4 regions of the Streptomyces sp. NPDC096311 genome follow, and region 4 is predicted to be linked to each of the others. Evidence: riboswitches for the same ligand, from Rfam matches in the RefSeq annotation. Region 4 holds a riboswitch; each other region holds the start of a gene.
What was found. A riboswitch is a leader RNA that binds a small molecule or an ion and turns the genes downstream of it on or off. The one in region 4 is predicted to bind thiamine pyrophosphate.

Region 1: another riboswitch for thiamine pyrophosphate. It lies ahead of ACIRA5_RS23510 (thiamine ABC transporter substrate binding subunit); the one in region 4 lies ahead of thiC (phosphomethylpyrimidine synthase ThiC).
Region 2: another riboswitch for thiamine pyrophosphate. It lies ahead of thiO (glycine oxidase ThiO); the one in region 4 lies ahead of thiC (phosphomethylpyrimidine synthase ThiC).
Region 3: another riboswitch for thiamine pyrophosphate. It lies ahead of ACIRA5_RS48205 (purine-cytosine permease family protein); the one in region 4 lies ahead of thiC (phosphomethylpyrimidine synthase ThiC).

What each region holds. Positions count from the first base shown of each region.
Region 1 is NZ_JBIWFN010000009.1:129,164-134,254, forward strand. Features, by position in the region: gene ACIRA5_RS23505 (ABC transporter permease) at 1-1,033, opposite strand, end outside; gene ACIRA5_RS23510 (thiamine ABC transporter substrate binding subunit) at 1,009-2,118, opposite strand; TPP riboswitch at 2,201-2,319, opposite strand; gene rlmN (23S rRNA (adenine(2503)-C(2))-methyltransferase RlmN) at 2,345-3,451, opposite strand; gene ACIRA5_RS23520 (hypothetical protein) at 3,621-4,247, opposite strand; gene ACIRA5_RS23525 (PP2C family protein-serine/threonine phosphatase) at 4,783-5,091, shown strand, end outside.
Region 2 is NZ_JBIWFN010000002.1:6,361-11,451, reverse strand. Features, by position in the region: gene pknB (Stk1 family PASTA domain-containing Ser/Thr kinase) at 1-1,227, opposite strand, end outside; gene ACIRA5_RS04630 (thiazole synthase) at 1,484-2,278, opposite strand; gene thiS (sulfur carrier protein ThiS) at 2,282-2,482, opposite strand; gene thiO (glycine oxidase ThiO) at 2,479-3,684, opposite strand; TPP riboswitch at 3,682-3,793, opposite strand; gene ACIRA5_RS04615 (hypothetical protein) at 3,845-4,195, shown strand; gene ACIRA5_RS04610 (NAD(P)/FAD-dependent oxidoreductase) at 4,228-5,091, shown strand, end outside.
Region 3 is NZ_JBIWFN010000031.1:48,506-53,596, forward strand. Features, by position in the region: gene ACIRA5_RS48190 (SCO0607 family lipoprotein) at 258-590, opposite strand; gene ACIRA5_RS48195 (TetR/AcrR family transcriptional regulator) at 758-1,381, opposite strand; gene thiD (bifunctional hydroxymethylpyrimidine kinase/phosphomethylpyrimidine kinase) at 1,465-2,271, opposite strand; gene ACIRA5_RS48205 (purine-cytosine permease family protein) at 2,315-3,718, opposite strand; TPP riboswitch at 3,708-3,802, opposite strand; gene ACIRA5_RS48210 (maleylacetate reductase) at 3,876-4,967, opposite strand; gene ACIRA5_RS48215 (dioxygenase) at 4,973-5,091, opposite strand, start outside.
Region 4 is NZ_JBIWFN010000022.1:95,896-100,986, reverse strand. Features, by position in the region: gene ACIRA5_RS41730 (hypothetical protein) at 1-538, shown strand, start outside; gene ACIRA5_RS41725 (VWA domain-containing protein) at 682-2,151, opposite strand; gene thiC (phosphomethylpyrimidine synthase ThiC) at 2,248-4,077, opposite strand; TPP riboswitch at 4,070-4,247, opposite strand; gene ACIRA5_RS41715 (YibE/F family protein) at 4,319-5,091, shown strand, end outside.

The DNA of each region.
Region 1 (5,091 bases), on a different contig from region 4:
TGCCGCTGTCGGCCGAGGTCAACGCCTTGTAGTACGCGAATCCGTAGCCGCCGGGTGCGTCCAGGGACCGCTGGACCAGTACCCCGAGCGGCAGGACGAGAAGAACGAGGATGCTCGCCAGGACCCCGCCCAGCAGTGCCCACTGGCCGGCCCCGCGCGGCCTGCGCACGGTCACCTCCGGGGCCACCAGGCGCAGGGCGGTCTCCCGGCGGCGTACGGTCCAGGCGTGCACGGCGAGGATCGCGACGACCGCCACGAACTGCACGATCGTCAGCACCGCCGCGGTCGCGAGGTCGAAGATCTCCGAGGTCTGCCGGTAGATCTCGACCTCGAGGGTGGAGAAGGTCGGCCCGCCGAGGATCTGCACCACACCGAACGAGGTGAAGGTGAAGAGGAAGACCATGAGCGCGGCGGCGGCCACGGCCGGGCTCAGCGCCGGCAGCGTCACCTTGCGCCAGGCCGCGAACCGGGAGGCACCCAGCATCCGCGCGGCCTCCTCCTGACGCGGGTCGAGCTGCGACCAGAGGCCACCGACGGTCCGTACGACCACCGCGTAGTTGAAGAAGACGTGCGCGAGCAGAATCGCCCAGACGGTGGTGTCCAGCCGTACACCCCACAGCTGGTCGAGGAGTCCGCCCCGGCCCACCAGGGCCAGGAACGCCGTACCGACCACGACCGTCGGCAGTACGAACGGGACGGTCACCACCGCCCGCAGCACCTGCTTGCCCCTGAAATCGAAGCGCGCGAAGACATACGCGCCGGGGAGCGCGATCAGCAGCGTGAGCGCCGTGGAGGCGAGCGCCTGCCAGGTGGTGAACCACAGGACGTGCCGGATGTCGGACTGCGCGAGCACCTCACCGATCCGTCCGAACCGCCAGGCCCCGTCGATCTTGAGGCCACGGGCGACGATCGCGGTGACGGGATAGGCGAAGAAGACGGCGAAGAACGCGACGGGCAGGGCCATCAGCCCCATCCGCGTCACGCTCTCCTTGCGGCTCCTTCGAGGCGCTACTTCAGTACGAGCGAGGTCCACGACTTGACCCACTGGTCACGGTTGCCGGCGATCTTGGCAGGGGCCAGGGTCTCGGGGTTCTTGGCCTGCGGGCCGAACTTCACGAACTCCTCGGGTACCTGCGCGGTCTCGCGGACCGGGTACACGAACATGTTCAGCGGCATGTCGTCCTGGAATTTGACGCTGATGAGGAAGTCGAGAAGCGCCTTGCCGCCCTTGGTGTTCTTCGCGTTGCTCAGCAGCCCCGCGTACTCGACCTGGCGGAAGCAGGTGCCGCTCGCGACCCCGGTCGGCGCGGTCTTCGGCTTCGGATCGGCGTAGATCACCTCGGCGGGCGGGGAGGAGGCGTACGAGACGACCAGCGGCCGGTCGGCCTTGGCCTTCTTGCCGCCCGCGGACCCGGAGAACTCGTCGTTGTAGGCCTGCTCCCAGCCGTCGACCACCTTCACGCCGTTGGCCTTGAGCTTCTTCCAGTAGTCCTGCCAGCCTCCCCCACTCTCGGCTTCGCTCGAGCGGGAGGTGCCCCCATCCCCGTACTTCGCAGCGGTCCCGAGCAGGAAGCCGAGGCCGGGCGAGGACGTGCCCGCGTTCTCGGTGACGAGGAGGTTCTTGTACGCGGGCTTGATCAGGTCGTCGAAGGAGGCCGGCGGGGCCAGCTCGTGCTTGCTGAAGTAGGCCTTGTCGTAGTTGACGCAGATGTCACCGGAGTCGATGGGCGTGACCCGGTGCCTGTCCTGGTCGATCCGGTACTGCTGGACGATCTGGTCGGAGCCCTTGGCCTCGTACGGCTGGAACAGCCCGTTGTCGAGCGCGCGGGACAGCAGGGTGTTGTCGACGCCGAAGAAGACGTCGCCCTGCGGGTTGTCCTTGGTGAGGATGGCCTTGTTGACGGCCTGCCCGGCGTCGCCGTCCTTGAGGACCCTGACCTTGTACCCGGACTGCTTCTCGAAGTCCTCCAGCACGCTCTTCGACACGGCCCACGAGTCGTGGCTGACGAGCGTGATGGTCTTGGAGTCCCCGGCACCGCCGCTGTCGGAGGACCCGCACGCGGACAGCGTGACGAGGCCCAGCCCGATGACGGCGGCCGTGGTCGTCCTCTTGGTGATCACTGAATTCCTCCTGGGATGACCAGGAAGAGACGCGGCCCTGCCCGGGATCCTCGGAAGGTTCCCGGGCAGGGCGCAACAGCTTGAGTGATGCCCGAACTTCCTACCCAGAATGACCTGGGCAAGGTTCAGAGGGTCTGCGGCCCACCGGTGCTCCGGCTACCGCACTCTCAGCGCTGTGGCGCTCCCCTGTCGGAATATGAAGATGTGGTTGGACCTCGCCAGATTACCGCTCGGTGGCGGCGAGCTGACCACAGGCTCCGTCGATCTCCTGGCCCCGGGTGTCCCGGACGGTCACCGGCACCCCGTGAGCCGCGATCGCCTCGACGAAGGCCTTCTCGTCCTCGGGCCGCGAGGCGGTCCACTTCGAACCTGGTGTCGGGTTCAGCGGGATGAGGTTGACGTGTACGGGCTTGCCCCTGAGCAGCCGCCCGAGCCGGTCACCACGCCATGCCTGGTCGTTGATGTCCCGGATGAGGGCGTACTCGATGGACAGCCGGCGCCCGGACTTGGCCGCGTACTCCCAGCCGGCGTCCAGCACCTCGCGCACCTTCCACCGCGTGTTGACGGGCACGAGGGTGTCGCGCAGCTCGTCGTCCGGGGCGTGCAGCGAGATGGCGAGGCGGCACTTGAAGCCCTCGTCGGAGAACCGGTGGATGGCGGGCACCAGCCCGACCGTCGACACGGTGATCCCCCGCTGCGAGAGCCCGAGCCCGTCCGGCTCGGGGTCGGTGAGCGCGCGGATGGCGCCCACCACTCGCTTGTAGTTGGCGAGCGGCTCGCCCATGCCCATGAAGACGATGTTGCTCAGCCGCGCCGGGCCGCCCGGGATCTCGCCGTCCCTGAGGGCCCGCATCCCGTCCACGATCTGGTGCACGATCTCGCCCGTGGACAGGTTCCGGTCCAGCCCGGCCTGTCCGGTGGCGCAGAACGGGCAGTTCATCCCGCAGCCCGCCTGCGAGCTGATGCACATGGTCACCCGGTCCGGGTAGCGCATCAGCACGGACTCGACGAGCGTGCCGTCGAACAGGCGCCACAGCGTCTTGCGGGTGGTGTCCTGGTCGGTCGACAGATGCCGCACGACCGTCATCAGCTCGGGAAGCAGCGCCTCCTGGAGCTTGCCGCGCGCGGCGGCCGGGATGTCCGTCCACTCCGCGGGGTCGTGCGCGTACCGCGCGAAGTAGTGCTGCGAGAGCTGCTTGGCGCGAAACGGCTTCTCACCGATCGCGGCAACCGCCTCTTTGCGCTCGGCGGGCGTGAGGTCGGCGAGGTGCCGCGGCGGCTTCTTGGCTCCGCGGGGGGCGACGAATGTGAGTTCTCCGGGTGCAGGCATAACCCATCCAGTGTCGCAGATCAACTCCGGGGGCCCAGGCCAGAGCGGGGTGGGGGTGGTCACCCGTGGGCGTCCTCTGTCAGCTTCGGCCGTCCTCGCACGGCCCAGGGACGGCCCGGGACTCAGTCAGCCCCGACCAGCCACGTCCATGCCACGGCTCCATCGTCCGTCACTCCAGCTGCATGGGAGCGACCGGGAGCTGTTCCCTGTAGCGCCATGTGAAGGTACGGTCAGGTTCGAGATGGGCGTCCCCCCAGTGGATGGCATGGATGCCGTTTTCGGCGTCAGCCGTGAAGAACACACAGACCAGCCTGGTGGAAGCTCCCAGTTCCTCGAACACTTCGTGCAGCCCCAGGTACTCCTCGGTCGCCAAGTCCTCATCGACGTCAAACAGGCCTTCCGGAGGCTGCGGCCCGTGCGCCCGGAACAGCCGGTGCCGAGTGGGCGACGCATTGGCGGGCAACCGGGCTCGGTCCAGGGGCCTCGGCCTGTCCGCGTACCGGAACGGGAAGAGTGCGTGATCGTTGATCACCGCATACTCGTATCCGCGCACGTCTCGCACGGCTTCCCCCAGCTCGCGCGCCGTCTCCGCCAGGTTCTCGCGCACCACGCCCGCAAGGGCGACACCGTACGGACTCCGCTTCTTCAGTCCCGCGGCAAGGTGCGCGGCATGAGCTTTCCCGTGCGCCTGGACCAGTTGCACCGGGACCGCAGCGGCAAGCGTGCCGGCATGCCGCCCAAACCGCTCGACGGCCCAGGCCGACGGTCCTACCGGATAGCCACCCAACACCGACATACAGTGCTCCCCTCCCCAGGTCCCCGCCTCTGAACTGTGTGACACGTACACGAAGAGCACACAAGGGGGCGATCTGGCCAGGGCGCGGCCGCGCACGCTCGTTCCTCAGAACAGCCACAACTGATCACGGGCGGCTCTGACCTGCGGCCGCCTAATCGATCAATACTCTGACCTGCTGCTGAGCTGTCGGCAGTTGTCGACGTTGGTCACCATCGAGCGCCCTTCCACAATTTCGACACGTATTCGACTGCAGTAGCCAACAGCCATCCTCTTCGCTGAACGCGAGACGCGGTCTCCATGCATATCTGATCCGCACCTCTATAGGGATCGGTCATCGGCGGTCAAATGCAGGCCGCCGCCGGGTCGCTGATGGGTGATTCGGGTCGGCTGTCGCGCATCGGCCGACAGAGGTGGACGGGGATACGCTAGGGGCATTGCGGACAAACTGTGCGTTATCGGCGGCGAACCTCAGAATTGATGAGCAAGAAGTCCCCGTCCGCCGGGCCCCTAAAGGCCGACGAAGGAGGCGCAGAACGTGACTGCTGAAGGGACTTGGCTGGGCAGCATGCTGGCGGCGGTGGAGAAGGCACCGCCGGTGGAGTCAGTCGCCGTGATGGCGCAGGTCCTGCAGGAGCAGATCGCCGCGGTCGAGGTGTCCTTCTTGATCACGGAACTCGGTGGCAGAGCTCTCGTACGGCTGACCGGGGCTGCTCTTGAGGGTGACAGGGGGCAGCCAGAGCAGATCGAGCTCTCCGGCACTGCCTACGACCGGGTGATCCGCTCCCAGCACCTGCAGCTGGAGGTCGGTGAGCGCTCTGGAGAAGCCGGGGCGGCCCCGGTCCGC
Region 2 (5,091 bases), on a different contig from region 4:
GTCGAGACCGGCCTGCTCGATGCGCGCCGTGGCCTGCGCCTCGGTCTTTGCCAGCAGCAGCGGGACCTTCGTGAACTGGCCGGAATTGATGTACCAGACGCCCGCGCCGAGCCCGAGCACCAGCACGACCGCGGCGATGATCGCGAACATTCCGCGCCGGGGCCGTGAGCCGCTCCGCGGGGGAGCGGGCGGTCCGGACTCGAATCGGCTGGTCTGCTCGAACCGACTGGTCCGGTTCACCGGGTCGCCGGCGTCGCCGTCGTCCTCGTTCACCGGCAGCAGGCGGGGCACGGAGAGCGAGCGCGGGATCACGCTCGTACGGTCGCCCGCGTTGTCGTGCCCCACGGCGAGCGCCTGCGGGGGTATGGCGTCGAGCTGTTCGGCGGTGAGGCCGGCCCGCGCCTGGAGGACCTGGCCGAGCAGCGCCACCGCGTCGTGCGGGCGCACCTCGGGGTTGCGGGCGGTCGCCGAGGCGACCAGCTCGTCCAGGACGTAGGGCATCGAGGGCACGGCGGCCGAGGGCGGCGGCACATCCGCGTGCAGGTGCTGGTAGAGCACCTGGGCGGGGGAGTCCCCTGAGTGCGGCTTGCCGCCGGTGAGCATCTCGTAGAGGACGACCCCGCAGGCGTAGACGTCGACGCGGGTGTCCGCGGTGCCGTTCTCGATCTGCTCGGGGGCGAGGTACGACACGGTGCCAAGGACGGCCCCTGTCGTGTTCGTGACGGTGTCCACGGCTCGGACGAGGCCGAAGTCGGCCACCTTGACCCGGCCGTCGTCCCCTATCAGGACGTTCTCCGGCTTCATGTCGCGGTGCACGAACCCGGCGCGGTGCGCGGCGCCGAGCGCGGCGAGCACCGGCTCCAGGACGTCCAGGGCTGCCCGCGGCTGCAGCGCCCCGCGCTCGCGCAGCACGTCACGCAGGGTGCAGCCGGCGACGTACTCCATGGCCAGATAGACGTACGACCCGTCCGCGCCCTGGTCGAAGACCTGCACCACGTTGGGGTGCGCGAGCCGGGCCACCGACTTGGCCTCCCGGATGAACCGCTCGACGAACGAGCCGTCGGCGGCCAGCGTCGGGTGCATCACCTTGAGCGCGAGTACGCGGTCGAGGCGGGTGTCCAGGGCCCGGTAGACCGTGGCCATCCCGCCGACTGCGATCCGTGCGTCGACGCGGTAGCGGCCGTCGAGCACTTGCCCGACAAGCGGGTCCTGAAGGGTCGTATCCACGCAGGCGAGTCTACGAGCCGCCACTGTCACCCCCACCCTTCCGGCCAATTCCGGAGCGGGACTGCAGCCGACCTGTGACGGATCTCGCACGCTTGATCGATCCGGTCCACATGCCGTGCACAGGGAAGGTAAGGCAGCCTGCCCCGCCACCCCCCAGCCGCCAACGGCACCCCGCCCCCCACAGGCGACGCACACTTTCCAGCCGACTGGAAACGGGCGGTGCGCGGGCGGGAGAAAAAACACAGACGCCAGGTACCTAGAAAGCGGGCCGCTCAGGATCCAACCGCGCCAGCCCCTCCGCAGGAGACGACGCGGAGGCGAAGTGCCGCCGAGGAATCCGCCCCGCACGCCACGCGAGCCGCCCGGCTTCCACCGCGTGCTTCATACCCTCGGCCATCAGCACCGGCTCCTGGGCCCGGGTCACGGCCGACGCCAGCATGACGCCCGCACACCCCAGCTCCATCGCGAACGCCGCATCCGACGCCGTACCGGCCCCCGCGTCCAGAATCACCGGCACACGCGCGTGCTCCACGATCAGCTGGAAGTTGTGCGGGTTGCGGATGCCGAGACCGGACCCGATGGGCGACCCGAGCGGCATGACCGCCGCGCACCCCACGTCCTCCAGCTTCCGCGCGAGCACGGGATCGTCGTTGGTGTACGGCAGCACGGTGAACCCGTCGTCGACCAGCGTCTCGGCGGCGTCCAGCAACTCGATCGGATCCGGCAGCAGGGTCCGCTCGTCGGCGATGACCTCCAGCTTGACCAGCTCCGTACCGAGCGCCTCCCGCGCGAGCCGCGCGGTCAGCACGGCCTCGCCCGCGGTGAAACACCCCGCCGTGTTCGGCAGCACCCGGATGCCCAGCTTGTCGAGCACGGACAGCACCGAGCCGTGCGCCGCGGGATTCACCCGCCGCATCGCGACCGTCGTCAGCTCCGTGCCGGACGCCACGAGCGACCGCTCCAGGACGTCGAGGCTGGGCGCACCCCCCGTCCCCATGATCAGCCGGGACGAGAAGGACGTACCTCCGAGGACAAACGGATCGTCGGCCATGGTTCAGCCTCCTTGGACTGCGGTGAGGACTTCGACGCGGTCTCCCTCGGAGAGGGCCGTGGACGACCACTGCGTGCGCGGGACGACGGTTTCGTTGAGCGCGGCGGCGACGCCGGACGGCGCGACGGTGAGGGTGGCGACGAGCGCGTCGAGGGCCGTGTCGGCGGCGACGAGCCGTCGCTCTCCGTTGACGAAGATGTTCATACGGTCTGCTCCGTGAGTGCGGCGCTGAAGCGCCCGGGGGTGAAGGGGCGGGCCTCTTCCGGGAGCTCGCCGGTGGTCAGGGCGTGCGCCATGGCGTCCCCGGTGACGGGCGTGAGCAGCACGCCGTTGCGGTAGTGCCCGGTGGCCAGCAGCAGCCCGTCGAGCGCGGTCGGGCCGAGCAGCGGCGCGTTGTCGGGCGACCCGGGCCGCAGGCCCGCGCGCGTCTCGGTGAGCGGCAGCTCGGTGATCCCGGGCACCAGCTCGTGGGCGTCGCGCAGCAGCTCGTAGACCCCGCCCGCGGTCACCGTCGTGTCCCAGCCCAGCTCCTCGCTGGTGGCGCCCACGACGAGCTCACCGTTCTCCCGCGGCACCAGGTAGACCTGGCTGCCGCGGACCACGGCCCGCACGGTCCGGCTCAGGAACGGCGCGTACCGCTTCGGCACGGTCAGCCGCAGCACCTGACCCTTCACGGGCCGTACGGGCGGCAGTACGTCGGCAGGCACGCCCGGGAGCTTTCCGCTGAGGCTCCCGGCGGCGAGCACCACCTGTCCCGCCGCCAGCCGTTCACCGCCCGTCGTGACGACCCCGGCGGCCCGGTCCCGTACGACGGTCAAGCGCTCCGCCCACGTCCGGTGGAACTCCACTCCGGCTCGCTCACACGCCGTGACCAGGGCCTTCGCGAGCCGGCGCGGGTCGATCTGGTGGTCGCCGTCGACCCGCAGCCCGCCGCGCACGCCCGGCGCGAGCATGGGCTCCAGACGGCGGCACTCCCGGCCGCTGAGCCACTCCGATTCGAGCCCCGAGCGGTGTTGCAAGGCGTGCAGTTCGCGCAGGTGAGCCCGGTCGTCGGCGTCCAGCGCGACGGCCAGCGTGCCGCACCGGCGGTAGCCGAGGTCCTGGCCGCTCGCCTCGGTGAGTTCGGCGGCGAAGTCGGGATAGCGGCGCGCGGAGGCGAGGTTCAGGCCCAGCAGGGTCTGCTCGCCGTAGTGCAGCTCGGTGACGGCGGCGAGCATTCCGGCGGCCACCCGTGCCGCCCCGCCGCCCGGCTCGGGGTCCACGACCGCGACGGTGAACCCGCGCTGCGCGGCCCGCCAGGCGGTCACCAGACCGATGATCCCGCCCCCGATGACGAGGACGTCTGACGCACGTGCGTCCGATGACGGCGCATCCGAGGAACGTGCAGGTGTACGCGTAGGCGACATGGGCGTCCAGCCCCTCCCTTCGCCGGCATGACCCGGATCAGGTTCGTACGGTCGGAGGCCGCCAGCCTCCCTCTCAGCCCGGTGCGTCCGGGCTCCCGCGAGTGCTTTACGTTGGCCACCCTAGCCGCTGCCGTATGTCTCAGTAAGGGAGCCTCCGCCCATGGCCCGTACGCTCGACGGCCTGGTCCTCGCCCCGGTCGCCGACCAGGCCCCCGGGCAGGTCGGTACGCGCACCCGGTTCACGTACCACGAGAAGGACGGCGAGATCTGGGCCGAGTACGCGGGCGGGGACGTCGTACGCGGTCACCTCGTGGGGACGCGGGAGGGCGACCGCCTCGACTTCCGTTACGTGCAGCTGAAGCACGACGGCAGCACCTCGTCGGGCCACTGCGTGTCCGTGGTCGTGGAGCTGCCCGACGGACGGTTGCGCCTGGAGGAGACCTGGGAGTGGGAGTCCCAGGACGGAAGCGGTACGAGCGTTGTGGAACAGGTCACTGCGCACGTCCCCTGACTGACAGATTGTCAGTTGTCTATGGTGATCAGGTGAGCGAGCAGACGCGGGCACAGGTGCGTACGGCACGGCGGGTCGTCATCGTGGGCGCGGGCATGGCCGGCGTACAGACGGCGGTCGCCCTGCGGGAACAGGGATTCACCGGGAATGTGACGCTGATCGGCGCCGAGCCGCACCAGCCGTACGACCGGCCACCCCTGTCCAAGGCGGTGCTGCTCGGCAAGGCCGAGGGCTCCGCCTTCGACATCGACTTCGAGGCGCTGGACATCGAACTGCGGCTCGGCTGCGAGGCGCTGGGCGTGCGCCCCGCGGACCATGAGCTGGACACCGAGGCAGGACCGGTGCCCTACGACGTCCTGGTCCTCGCGACCGGCGCGGAACCGATCCAGCTGCCGGGCGCCGAGGGCGTTCCCGGCGTCCATCTGCTGCGGACCCTGGACGACGCCGAGCGGCTGCGCCCCGTGCTCGCCCAGCAGCACGACATCGTGGTCGTCGGGGCGGGCTGGATCGGTGCGGAGTTCGCGACGGCGGCACGTGAGGCCGGGTGCGCGGTCACGGTCGTCGAGGCCGCCGACCGGCCGCTGGCCGGCGCGCTGCCCGCGGAGGTGGCCGCGCCGATGACCGCCTGGTACGCGGACAGCGGGGCGTCGCTGCGCACCCACGCGCGTGTGGAGCGCGTCGAGCCCGGCGCGGTGATCCTTGACGACGGCACGAGGGTGCCGGCGGGCGCCGTGGTCGTCGGCATCGGCGCGCGCCCCGCCACCGCCTGGCTGGCCGGCTCCGGCATCGAGCTCGGTGCCCACCGCGAAGTGGTCGCCGACAACCACCTGCGTACCTCCGTGCCGGACGTCTACGCGGTCGGCGACTGCGCCTCCTTCCCGTCGGGCCGCTACGAG
Region 3 (5,091 bases), on a different contig from region 4:
CACGGCCACGCGTCACTCGTGTGACGTTCAGGGACAGATGGCCGTACTCGGCGCCGGTTGGCGGCCGCGGCTGCCCTCCCCGCACGGAACAATCAGGACCATCCCCTCGTTCGCGATGCCATCCCGGACCTGGCTGCTGCGACGACTTCTGCCAGAGCATCCGGACAGCGGATCATCCGCAGGGACAGCCGTTCGGCTTGGGCCATCGGTGTGTACCGCGCTCGCGCCCTCGACAGGCATCGCTGTGCAGCCGGTGGTCACACTCCGGCGTCGGGAGCCTTGATGATCTTGCCGTTCTCGTCGATGGTGTGGGTGCTCCAGTAGGTGTCCCACGTGTCGCCGACGTGCTCGGGGACTTTCCCTTCGGGGTAGCGGACGTACCCCTTCGGCGGCTCGTCGCCGTTGGACACGCAGGCGCTGCCGGTGCCGCCCACCGTCATGACCGGGTACTCGCCACCGCCGCAGCTCGCGTCCTCGGCGGAGCATCCGGTCAGCAGCGCGAGGGTCACGCAGGCCAGCGCGAGGCCCAGGGCGGACCGCGCCGGGCCCCTGCTGATCACGGACGACGGTCGGTGAACTCGGCTTGTCATACGCACGATGGCTCCCTCTGGACGGCTTGTGCGACCAGCTTGCGCGAGGCAAGGAAATCGATCGTGAGTACGCGTACTCGGATGCGGTGGGCCGTCGTACCCGGTTCCGCGTAGGCACGGGGGCGGCCGCCCCCACCCAGCCGAACCGGCCTCAGCCCGAGCCGCCCTCAGCCCGGATCGGCGATTCGGTTGAGCCACTCCTGCACGAGGCCGCGTTCCGGCGCCGTCAGGGCGTCGGTCTGCGGGAGTACGGCCCGGAGGGTGACGGCGGCCGCGACGGGCCCGGGTGCGGGCGCGACAGGGGCGTCCATGGCGATCGCCGCGATGACCGCCTCGCGGGCGGTGCGGGCCGGCTCCGGATCCCGGCGGTCCCCAGGGGTGGCGATGAGCGTGAGCGTCGTACCGCAGCCGGCCGCGTGGACGAGGTCCGCGGCGCGGTCCTCGGGGACGCGCGGCCGGCCCGCCTCGGCGATGCGCCGCATGTGCTCGGCGAGGACCTCGAAGGCGGCCAGCGCCACGGGCGAGGGCGTACCGGGGCGGTACCGGCCGTACATCAGGGTGTACAGCGCCGGGTTGGCCAGGCCGAGGCCTACGTGCGGATCCCCGCCGGCGCGAAGGTCCTCGACCGGGTCGTCGGTGGGCTTCCGGGCGGCCCTGCTGGTCAGGTACGCGGTGAAGCCGTCGGCGACGACCGCGTCGAGCAGGCCCTCTTTGTCGCCGAAGAGGCGGTAGACGGTCGGCGGATGCACGCCCGCCGCGGCGCTCACCGCCCGGGTCGAGACAACGATCACGCCGACCGACTGACGTCCGGGTTCCCCTTCGGTCGCCGCGCGGGACGGCGGCGTCGTCCGCCGTGCGGACGGATCCGCGGCGTTCAGGCGCGCGTGCGCCAGCCGTGGTCGACCGGTCCGAGGCCCGCGCCCAGGGCGAATCCCGCGGCGATCGCGCCGGTGACGTACTCCTTCGCCAGCCGCACCGCCTCCGGCACCGCCCGCCCCTGCGCCAGCCCCACCGCGATGGCCGAGGCCAGGGTGCAACCGGTGCCGTGCGTATGACGGTTGTCGTGGCGTGGGGCCCGGAACCAGTGTTGTTCGGTGCCGTCGGTCAGCAGGTCGACGGCCTCGCCGGGCAGGTGGCCGCCCTTCACCAGGACCCAGCGGGGCCCGTACGACAGCAGCTGTTCCGCGGCCCGGCACATGTCGCGCTCGCCGGTGGCCTTGATCCCGGTCAGCTCGGCGGTCTCGTCGAGATTCGGGGTGGCCACCGTCGCGAGCGGCAGCAGGGCGGTCCGTACGGCGTCCAGCGCGTCGTCCGCCAGCAGCCGGTCGCCGTGCTTGGAGACGCTCACGGGGTCCACCACCACGGGTGCGCCGACGTCCGAGAGCAGTTCGGCGACGGTCTCGACGAGCAGGGGCGAGGCGAGCATGCCGGTCTTCACGGCCTGCACACCGATGTCGTACACGACGCTGCGGTACTGCGCGCGCACCGCCTCGGCGGGAAGCTCCCAGGCTCCCTGGACGCCGAGGGAGTTCTGCGCGGTGACGGCGGTGAGCACGCTCATCCCGTGCGCGCCCAGCGCGAGCATGGTCTTCAGGTCGGCCTGGATACCGGCGCCGCCCCCGGAGTCCGATCCGGCGATGGTCAGGACACGGGGCGGGGCGGTCGGCGTGTTCGCGGGCATGGTGGGTGTCACTCCGTACGAAGGGGGTGAGAGGGGGTCGGGGTCAGCGGCGCAGGCGCAGCGGGGCGTAGACCAGCAGGGCCGCGACGAACGCCACCCCGTAGGCGGTGTCGGCGCCGTGCAGGGCATGCGCGACCGGGCCGACGTACAGGCTGGTGCTCATGAAGGGCACCGCGGCGGCGAAGGCGGCGGCGAACGCCACGAGCGCGGGCCACCACGGGCGCGGGCGGGCGCTCTCGACGGCCAGGTCGACGGGGGCGCCGCCGCGGGCCCTGGCCCGGGCGAGCCAGTCGACGACGACGATCGCGACGAACCCGGGAATCCAGTAGCCGACGAACAGCAGGACGTTCTGGAAGCGGGCCGTGGTGTCGGCGGCGTGCATCCACAGCACGAGCGGGAAGCCGAGGACGGCGGCCAGCGCGGCGGCGGCCGGACGCGGTAGCCGTACACCCATGGTCTGCAGGGCGAGCGAGCCGCTGTAGTCGTTCATGGCGTTGCTGCTCAGCGCGGCGAGCGCCACGGCGAGCAGGCCGAACGCGCCGAGGGCGCCGCCGCCGAGCAGGGTGTCGACGCCGCGGGCGGTCTGGTCGGTGAAGACGGCCGCGCCCCACAGTCCGAGCGCCTGGACGGCCACGAAGGACACGGCGATGCCGGCCAGGGTGTACCAGAACATGCGCGGGCGGGACGCCGTACGCGGCAGATAGCGGCTGAAGTCGCTCGCGTACGGGGCCCACGACAGCGCGAGGCTGAGCGCGATCGTGCAGGTCAGGACGAAGGCCCCGGCCCGGTCGGCGCCGTGGGCGGTGGCGGCGGGGGTGGTGTGGGCGCCGCTCAGGAGCTTGACGGTCAGGGCCACGAACGCGGCGGCGAGGGCGAAGGTCATCACGGTCTGGAGCCGGTGGATCACCTCGTAGCCGAGGACGCCGAGCGCCCCCTGCGCCGCCATCATGACGAGCACGCCCAGCCAGAACGGCCAGCCGCACAGCTGGGCCAGCGCGTCCCCTCCGAAGAGGCCGATCAGCGCGTCCCAGGCGATGGACGAGAGCCACTGCAGGGCGCCGGGGACGACCACCGCCCGGCCGAACGCGAGGCGGGCGAGGGGCAGCTGTCCGGCGCCGGTCTGGCTCCCCCAGGTGCCGAGGTACGCGGTCGGTACCGCCCCCAGAAGGGTGCCCAGCACGACGGCGGCGAGCGCGGTGGAGAAGTCCAGGCCGAGCGCGATGCCGACGGTGCCGGTGAACACGCCGGTCATGGTCAGGTTGGGGGCGAACCACACGGTGAACAGGCGGCCGGGGCCGCCGTAGCGGTGGTCCTCCGGGACCGGGGCGATTCCGCGCGCCTCGACGTGCAGATCCCCCGGGGCGGTGGGCATCCGCCCGTCGAACACGCCCTGCGGGCCTCCGACGGCCACCTCACCGCGAGCGTTACGGGCATACGGCAACGACATGAGACATCCCTCCGCCAGTCCTAACTGGTTCAGGTTCGACGGGTGTGATCTCAGCCCTCGTGCGGGGCACCCCGTGTCCGGTTCGGCGGTCAGGATAGCCCGGCGGGCGCGGTCTGCCCCAGGGGGAGGTGCCCGCGCGGGCCGTACGCCCCCGCGGCTACGCGTCGACGCGCGGCTCCTTGCCCTGGTACGCCGCGGTCAGCAGCGCCAGTACACCGTCCACGGTGACCTCGCGCGGGTTCGGGTACGGCTGTCCGGCGGCCTGCTCGGCGGCCACCGCCAGGTCGGTCTCCTTGAGGCCGAGTTCGGCGAGGCTCCGGGGGGCGCCGAGGCTTCCGGCCAGGGCCCACAGGGCGTGGGGGACGTCGTCGGCGCCGCCCAGGGCGCGCGAGAGCGCCGCGACAGCCCGGGGTGCGGCGGGCGCGTTGTAGGCGAGGGCGTACGGGAGGACGACCGTGTGCGTCTCGGCGTGCGGCAGGCCGAAGGTCCCACCGAGGACGTGGCACAGCTTGTGGTGCAGGCCCATGGTGGTGGCGCCGAGACAGGCGCCGCAGAGCCAGGCGCCGTACAGGGCCCGGCCGCGCGCGTCGAGGTCACCGGGGGCGGCGGCCACCAGCGGCAGGGCCTGCGTCATCGCCCGTACGCCCTCCTCGGCCATGAGCGAGACGAGGGGCGAGGCGTCGGGCGCGTAGAGGGCCTCGACGGCGTGGGCGAGCGCGTTGACGCCGCTGGTGACGGTGAGGGGGACGGGGAGCGAGAGGGTGAGTTCGGGGTCGTAGACGACGCTGCGGGGCTGGACGGCGAAGTCGCGTCCGGTGCGCTTGGCGCCGTGCTCGGTGAGTCCCCAGACCGGGGTCATCTCGGAGCCGGAGTAGGTGGAGGGCACGGCGATCAGGGGCAGACCGGTGCGCAGCGCGATCGCCTTGCCCAGGCCGATCGCCGAGCCGCCGCCGACCGCGACACACCCGTCGGCGCCGGCCGCGCGCGCCGCCTCGACGGCCCGGTCGGCGACCTCGACGGGTACGTGCATCCGGGCCTCGGCGTGCAGCCCCGCGCAGGCCTCGCCCAGGGCGTCCGCGACCGCGCGTGCCGTGTCCTCGCCCCTGCTGCCGCAGACCACCAGCACCCTGCGCAGCCCGAGCCTGGCGGCCTCGTCGGGGGTCGCGGAGACGGCGGCGCCGGGCCGGAAGACGATCCGCGCGGGCCGGGTCTCGTAGGAGAAGTCGAGCGGGGTGTTCCTGTCGGCCATGGTGCTCATTCCGGTTCCAGTACGAGGTCGAAGCGGGCGTGGCGGAAGGGGTTCGGGACGCCGAACTCCCGTGCCAGGGACGGGTCGTCGGTCTCTGTGAAGTCCTGGACCAGGCTCTTCTTGA
Region 4 (5,091 bases):
GACCGCCGGAGCCGGCGCGATCGCCGTCGTCGCGGTGCTCGCGCCCGTCCTCGCCGGAACAGCCGCGGCGATCTTCCTGCTCGTGGGATTCATCCTGAAGGTCCTCACCCCCGAGCTGGCGTTCGCCCAGACCCTGCTGACCACCGGGTGGGTCTTCGGCGCGGTCACGGCGGCCGCAATCCTGGTCGCCGCGGTCGGGCTGCTGCTCACCGCTCTGCGCAACGGCTCGTCCTCGCTCCAGGCCGGAGCACCCGGCGAGCTCAACGCGGAGGTGGCCCGGGCCAGGGAAGCCTGGCGCGAGGCCCTGCTGGAGCGCGGCATCATGCCGTTCCTCCGGGAGGCCCTCACCGACCCGGGCACGGCGGCACTGACCCGTCCGTCACCGACACCGACCACCGGCCGCATGCCGCACCTCGGCTACAACCGGCCGGGGTTCAGCAGCCCCGACGGCGGCCCCGCGGCGGGTCCGCGCCCGAGCTTCACCAGCCCGGACTTCACCAGCCCGGACTTCGGGGGGCCCGAGCATCAGCCGGAGTGACACCCGGCGGGCCGACACCGGGGTGACGGGAACGAGGGGCCTGCGCCGATACGGCGCGGGCCCTTTTGCCGCTGCCCGCCCCTTCACCGGCGCCCGCCTCGCTCGTCCCGCCCGTCCCGCTCGTACGGTCCCGGCGCGCCCCGTCAGATGATGCCGAGCCCCCGGGCGGCCCTCATCCAAGCTGGGAACTGGGAAAGCAGCCGGTCGTACAACTCCGGGTCCGGTACGCCGCTGATGTCGTCCACCGCGAAGAACCCCACGTTGTCGACGCGCCGACCGGGCAGCGTGTCGAACCGCTCCAGCACGCCGTAGTTCGACCGCCCCAGGCCCACGAACTGCCAGAAGATCGGCTCCTCCACCGCGTCCCTCAGCTCCTGCTCGATCTCCTTGTTCCGGTAGACACCTCCGTCGGAGAAGAACAACACCAGCGTGGGATCGACAGCCGGGTGCTCTCGTACATACGTACGCACCTCGGCGATCGCCTTCTGCTCCTCGTTCTGGATACCGACCGACCGCATGTCCACCTGCCCCGGCAGCAGGCCCTTCCGCGGCTTCTTGCTCCGCCGGAACAGGCTCAGCTCACCGACGCGGACATGGAGCTGCAGCCACTCGGGCAGCTCGCCCGGACTCAGGTCCGGCAGCCGGGCGGCATGGGAGGCGAACGTCCACGCCTGCATCACCCCGTCGTCGTCCAACTGCGCCGCCACCGCGGCCATCCGCTCCACCACATCGGCCACGACGCCCTTCGAGTACAGGAACGACATGGAACCGGAGGCGTCGAGGATCAACACGACGCGCGCCGTGACCCCCTCCGCACCGTGCTTCCGCAGGCTGACCGCCACCTGCTCCTTGCGCAACGAGAGCCGCTTGCGCATGTCCACCGGCAACCGCTCCTCGCCCTTGCTGAGACGCGGAGAGGAAGCCGGGGACACTGGGGATACCGGAGATGCCGGGGGTGCCGGCGGGGCGCCCGCAGCGCTGGAAGCGGCTGTCCGTGAGCCCGTCGGCGGGAGCGCGGTCGAAACCGCCGGTGTGCCCCCGGACGAAACCGCCGACTCCGGCCCGGGCGCACCGGCCCCGCCGGACTCCACGCTGATACCGAAGTCGGTGGCGAGACCGGCCAGCCCGGACGCATACCCCTGCCCGACCGCCCGGAACTTCCACTGCCCTCCCCGCAGATACAGCTCGCCCCCGATGAACGCCGTCTCCGTCGTGGCCTCCATCTCGAAGCGCGCGATCTCCTGCTGAGTCCCGGCATCGAGCAGCCGCAGCGTCAGTCCGGACAGCCCGCCGAAGGTGCCACCATCGGCCGAGGCGCACAGGACGACCCGCTCGATCTCCGGTTCCAGGGCATGCAGGTCCACCTCGACGGTGTCCGTCGTGGCAGCGCCGTCCCGCTGCTTCCCGAGATGCCGTACGGCGCCGGAGGCGTGCTGCGGCTGGTTGTAGAAGACGAAGTCCCCGTCGTCCCGCACGCGTCCGCCCTGGCCAAGCAGCAGCGCCGAGGCATCCGCGTCCGGCGCGCCGGCTCCTCCTCTCCAGCCGAGCACGGCCCGCACCGTCCCGGCGGCGACGGGAAGGTTGGCGCCCTTGCTCATGGATGTCGATGTCATGGGCCCAGTCTGCCGAGAGAACGCGGCCCGGGAGCCGTTCGTTGCGCCTGATGTACGCGGCGAACGGCTCCGGGCACGAGTGCGCGTGCGTGCGAATCAGTCCGCGAGCGGCAGATAGACCCGGTTGCCCGCGGCGGCGAACTCCCGAGACTTCTGCAGCATCCCCTCGGCGACCTCTTCAGCCGACGCCCCCGCGGCTGCCGTACCGCCGAACTGCTCGGTGATGCTCTGGCTGATCTTCATCGAGCAGAACTTCGGGCCGCACATGGAGCAGAAGTGCGCCGTCTTGGCGGGTTCGGCCGGCAGGGTCTCGTCGTGGAACTCCCGTGCCGTGTCCGGGTCGAGGGCCAGGTTGAACTGGTCCTCCCACCGGAACTCGAAGCGGGCGTCGGACAGCGCGTCGTCCCATTCCTGTGCACCTGGGTGCCCCTTGGCGAGGTCGGCTGCGTGGGCGGCGATCTTGTAGGTGATGACGCCGGTCTTGACGTCGTCACGATTGGGCAGGCCCAAGTGCTCCTTGGGCGTGACATAGCAGAGCATGGCCGTGCCCCACCAGGCGATCATCGCGGCACCGATGCCGGAGGTGATGTGGTCGTACGCCGGCGCGACGTCCGTCGTCAGCGGGCCGAGCGTATAGAACGGAGCTTCATCACAGATCTCCTGCTGAAGGTCGATATTCTCCTTGATCTTGTGCATCGGGACATGTCCCGGGCCCTCGATCATCGTCTGTACGTGAAAACGCTTCGCGATCGTGTTGAGTTCCCCGAGCGTCCTCAACTCCGCGAACTGAGCCGCGTCGTTGGCGTCCGCGATCGACCCGGGCCGCAGCCCGTCGCCGAGCGAGTACGTGACGTCGTACGCCGCGAGGATCTCGCAGAGTTCCTCGAAGTTCTCGTAGAGGAACGATTCCTTGTGGTGCGCGAGGCACCAGGCCGCCATGATCGAGCCGCCGCGCGAGACGATGCCGGTCTTGCGGTTCGCGGTGAGCGGCACGTACGGCAGCCGCACGCCCGCGTGGACCGTCATGTAGTCCACGCCCTGCTCGGCCTGCTCGACGACCGTGTCCTTGTAGATCTCCCAGGTCAGCTCCTCGGCGCGGCCGTCCACCTTCTCCAGAGCCTGGTAGAGCGGCACCGTGCCGATGGGGACAGGGGAGTTGCGCAGGACCCATTCCCGCGTGGTGTGGATATTGCGGCCGGTGGACAGGTCCATGACCGTGTCCGCGCCCCAGCGGGTCGCCCAGGTCATCTTCTCGACCTCCTCCTCGATGGAGGAGGTGACGGCGGAGTTGCCGATGTTGGCGTTGACCTTCACCAGGAACCGCTTGCCGATGATCATCGGCTCGATCTCCGGGTGGTTGACGTTCGCGGGCAGCACCGCGCGACCGGCGGCGATCTCCTCGCGTACGACCTCGGGGTCGACGTTCTCGCGGACCGCCACGAACTCCATCTCGGGCGTGATCTCGCCCCGCCGGGCGTACGCGAGCTGCGTGACCGCCTCTCCGGGACGGCCTCGACGCGGCTGGCGCGGCCGCCCCGGGAAGACCGCGTCGAGGTTGCGCAGGCCCCCGCGCGGTGAGGTGTGCTTGATTCCGTCGTCCTCGGGACGGACGGGACGGCCCGCGTACTCCTCGGTGTCACCGCGGGCGATGATCCAGTTCTCGCGCAGTGGCGCGAGGCCCCTGCGCACGTCGGTGTCGACGATCGGATCGGTGTACGGGCCGGAGGTGTCGTACAGCGTGACGGACTGCCCGTTGGTGAGGTGCACTTGACGGACCGGCACCCGCAGATCGGGGCGCGAACCCCCGACGTATCCCTTGTGCCAGCCGATGGACTTCCCGGCCTCCCGCGGCTGTTCGCCCTCGGGCGCGGCAGGCGCCTCGCCCATCTGGCTGGAGGCAGGCGTGCGTACGTCCTTGTTGGTCATGAGACCTACTCCCTACGCCGGCATTACCCGGTAACAGGTTCGGCGGTCGACGCAGCGGATTCCGTCTGCCGATGTCCCTTGTGAAACATCACTCGTTCCACGTGAAACATCGCTAAGACGGAGGTCAGCGCCCTCTCAGCCCGGTGCTCCGAGCTCCCGCGTGTGCAAAGGTGACTCCACGCTAGCGTCATATCTGGCGCGGTGAACAGAGGGCCCTCGCCGTTCTTGCGATGATCGGTCGGTGACCACAACGCAGCAGCCCCCGTTCCCGCCGTCCGAGCCGCCGCGCCGACGCGGTCCCGGAGACGGCTATGGGCCTGGTTCCGGAGACGGCCGCGGGCACGGGCCGGGTGGTGGCCCCGGCCCCGGTCCAGGAGTCGGGCATGGGCACGGACCGGGTGAGGGACACGGGCACGGCCCCGGGGGCGGACACGGACATGGATCCGGGTCTGGGGACGGGCCTGGGAAGGGACCTGGACCGGGGAACGGGCACGGCCCTGGAGACGGGCACGGGTCTGGGGAAGGGCACGGGTCTGGGCACTCGCACAGTCACAGCCATGGGCCCGCCACGCCCGTCTCCAAGCATCTGCGCAAGGTCATCGCGGCCATCCTGATCCCCTTCGCCGCCGCGGTCGTTGTAGGTCTCGCGGTGCTCTGGCCCGGTGGCGCCCCTTCCCACGAACGCACCGGCGTCGGCTTCGACCGACAGACCCAGCAGGCCACGGTCACCAAGGTCGACAAGGTCAGCTGCAAGTCCGTGAACGCGTCGGGGGAGACCTCGACCGGCGACACGTCCACCGCCGAGGGCTCCTCCGCGCAACAAGAGGCGACGGGCGACTGCAAAAAGGCGACGATCCGGATCGACACCGGCAAGGACAAGAACCGCACGTTCACGGAGATCATCCAGCCTGACCAGTCACGGCAGTTGCACGAGGGCGAGAAGGTCGTGGCCGCCTACGAGCCCTCCGCGCCCAGGGACCTGCAGTACTCGGTCACCGATGTGAACCGGAAGTT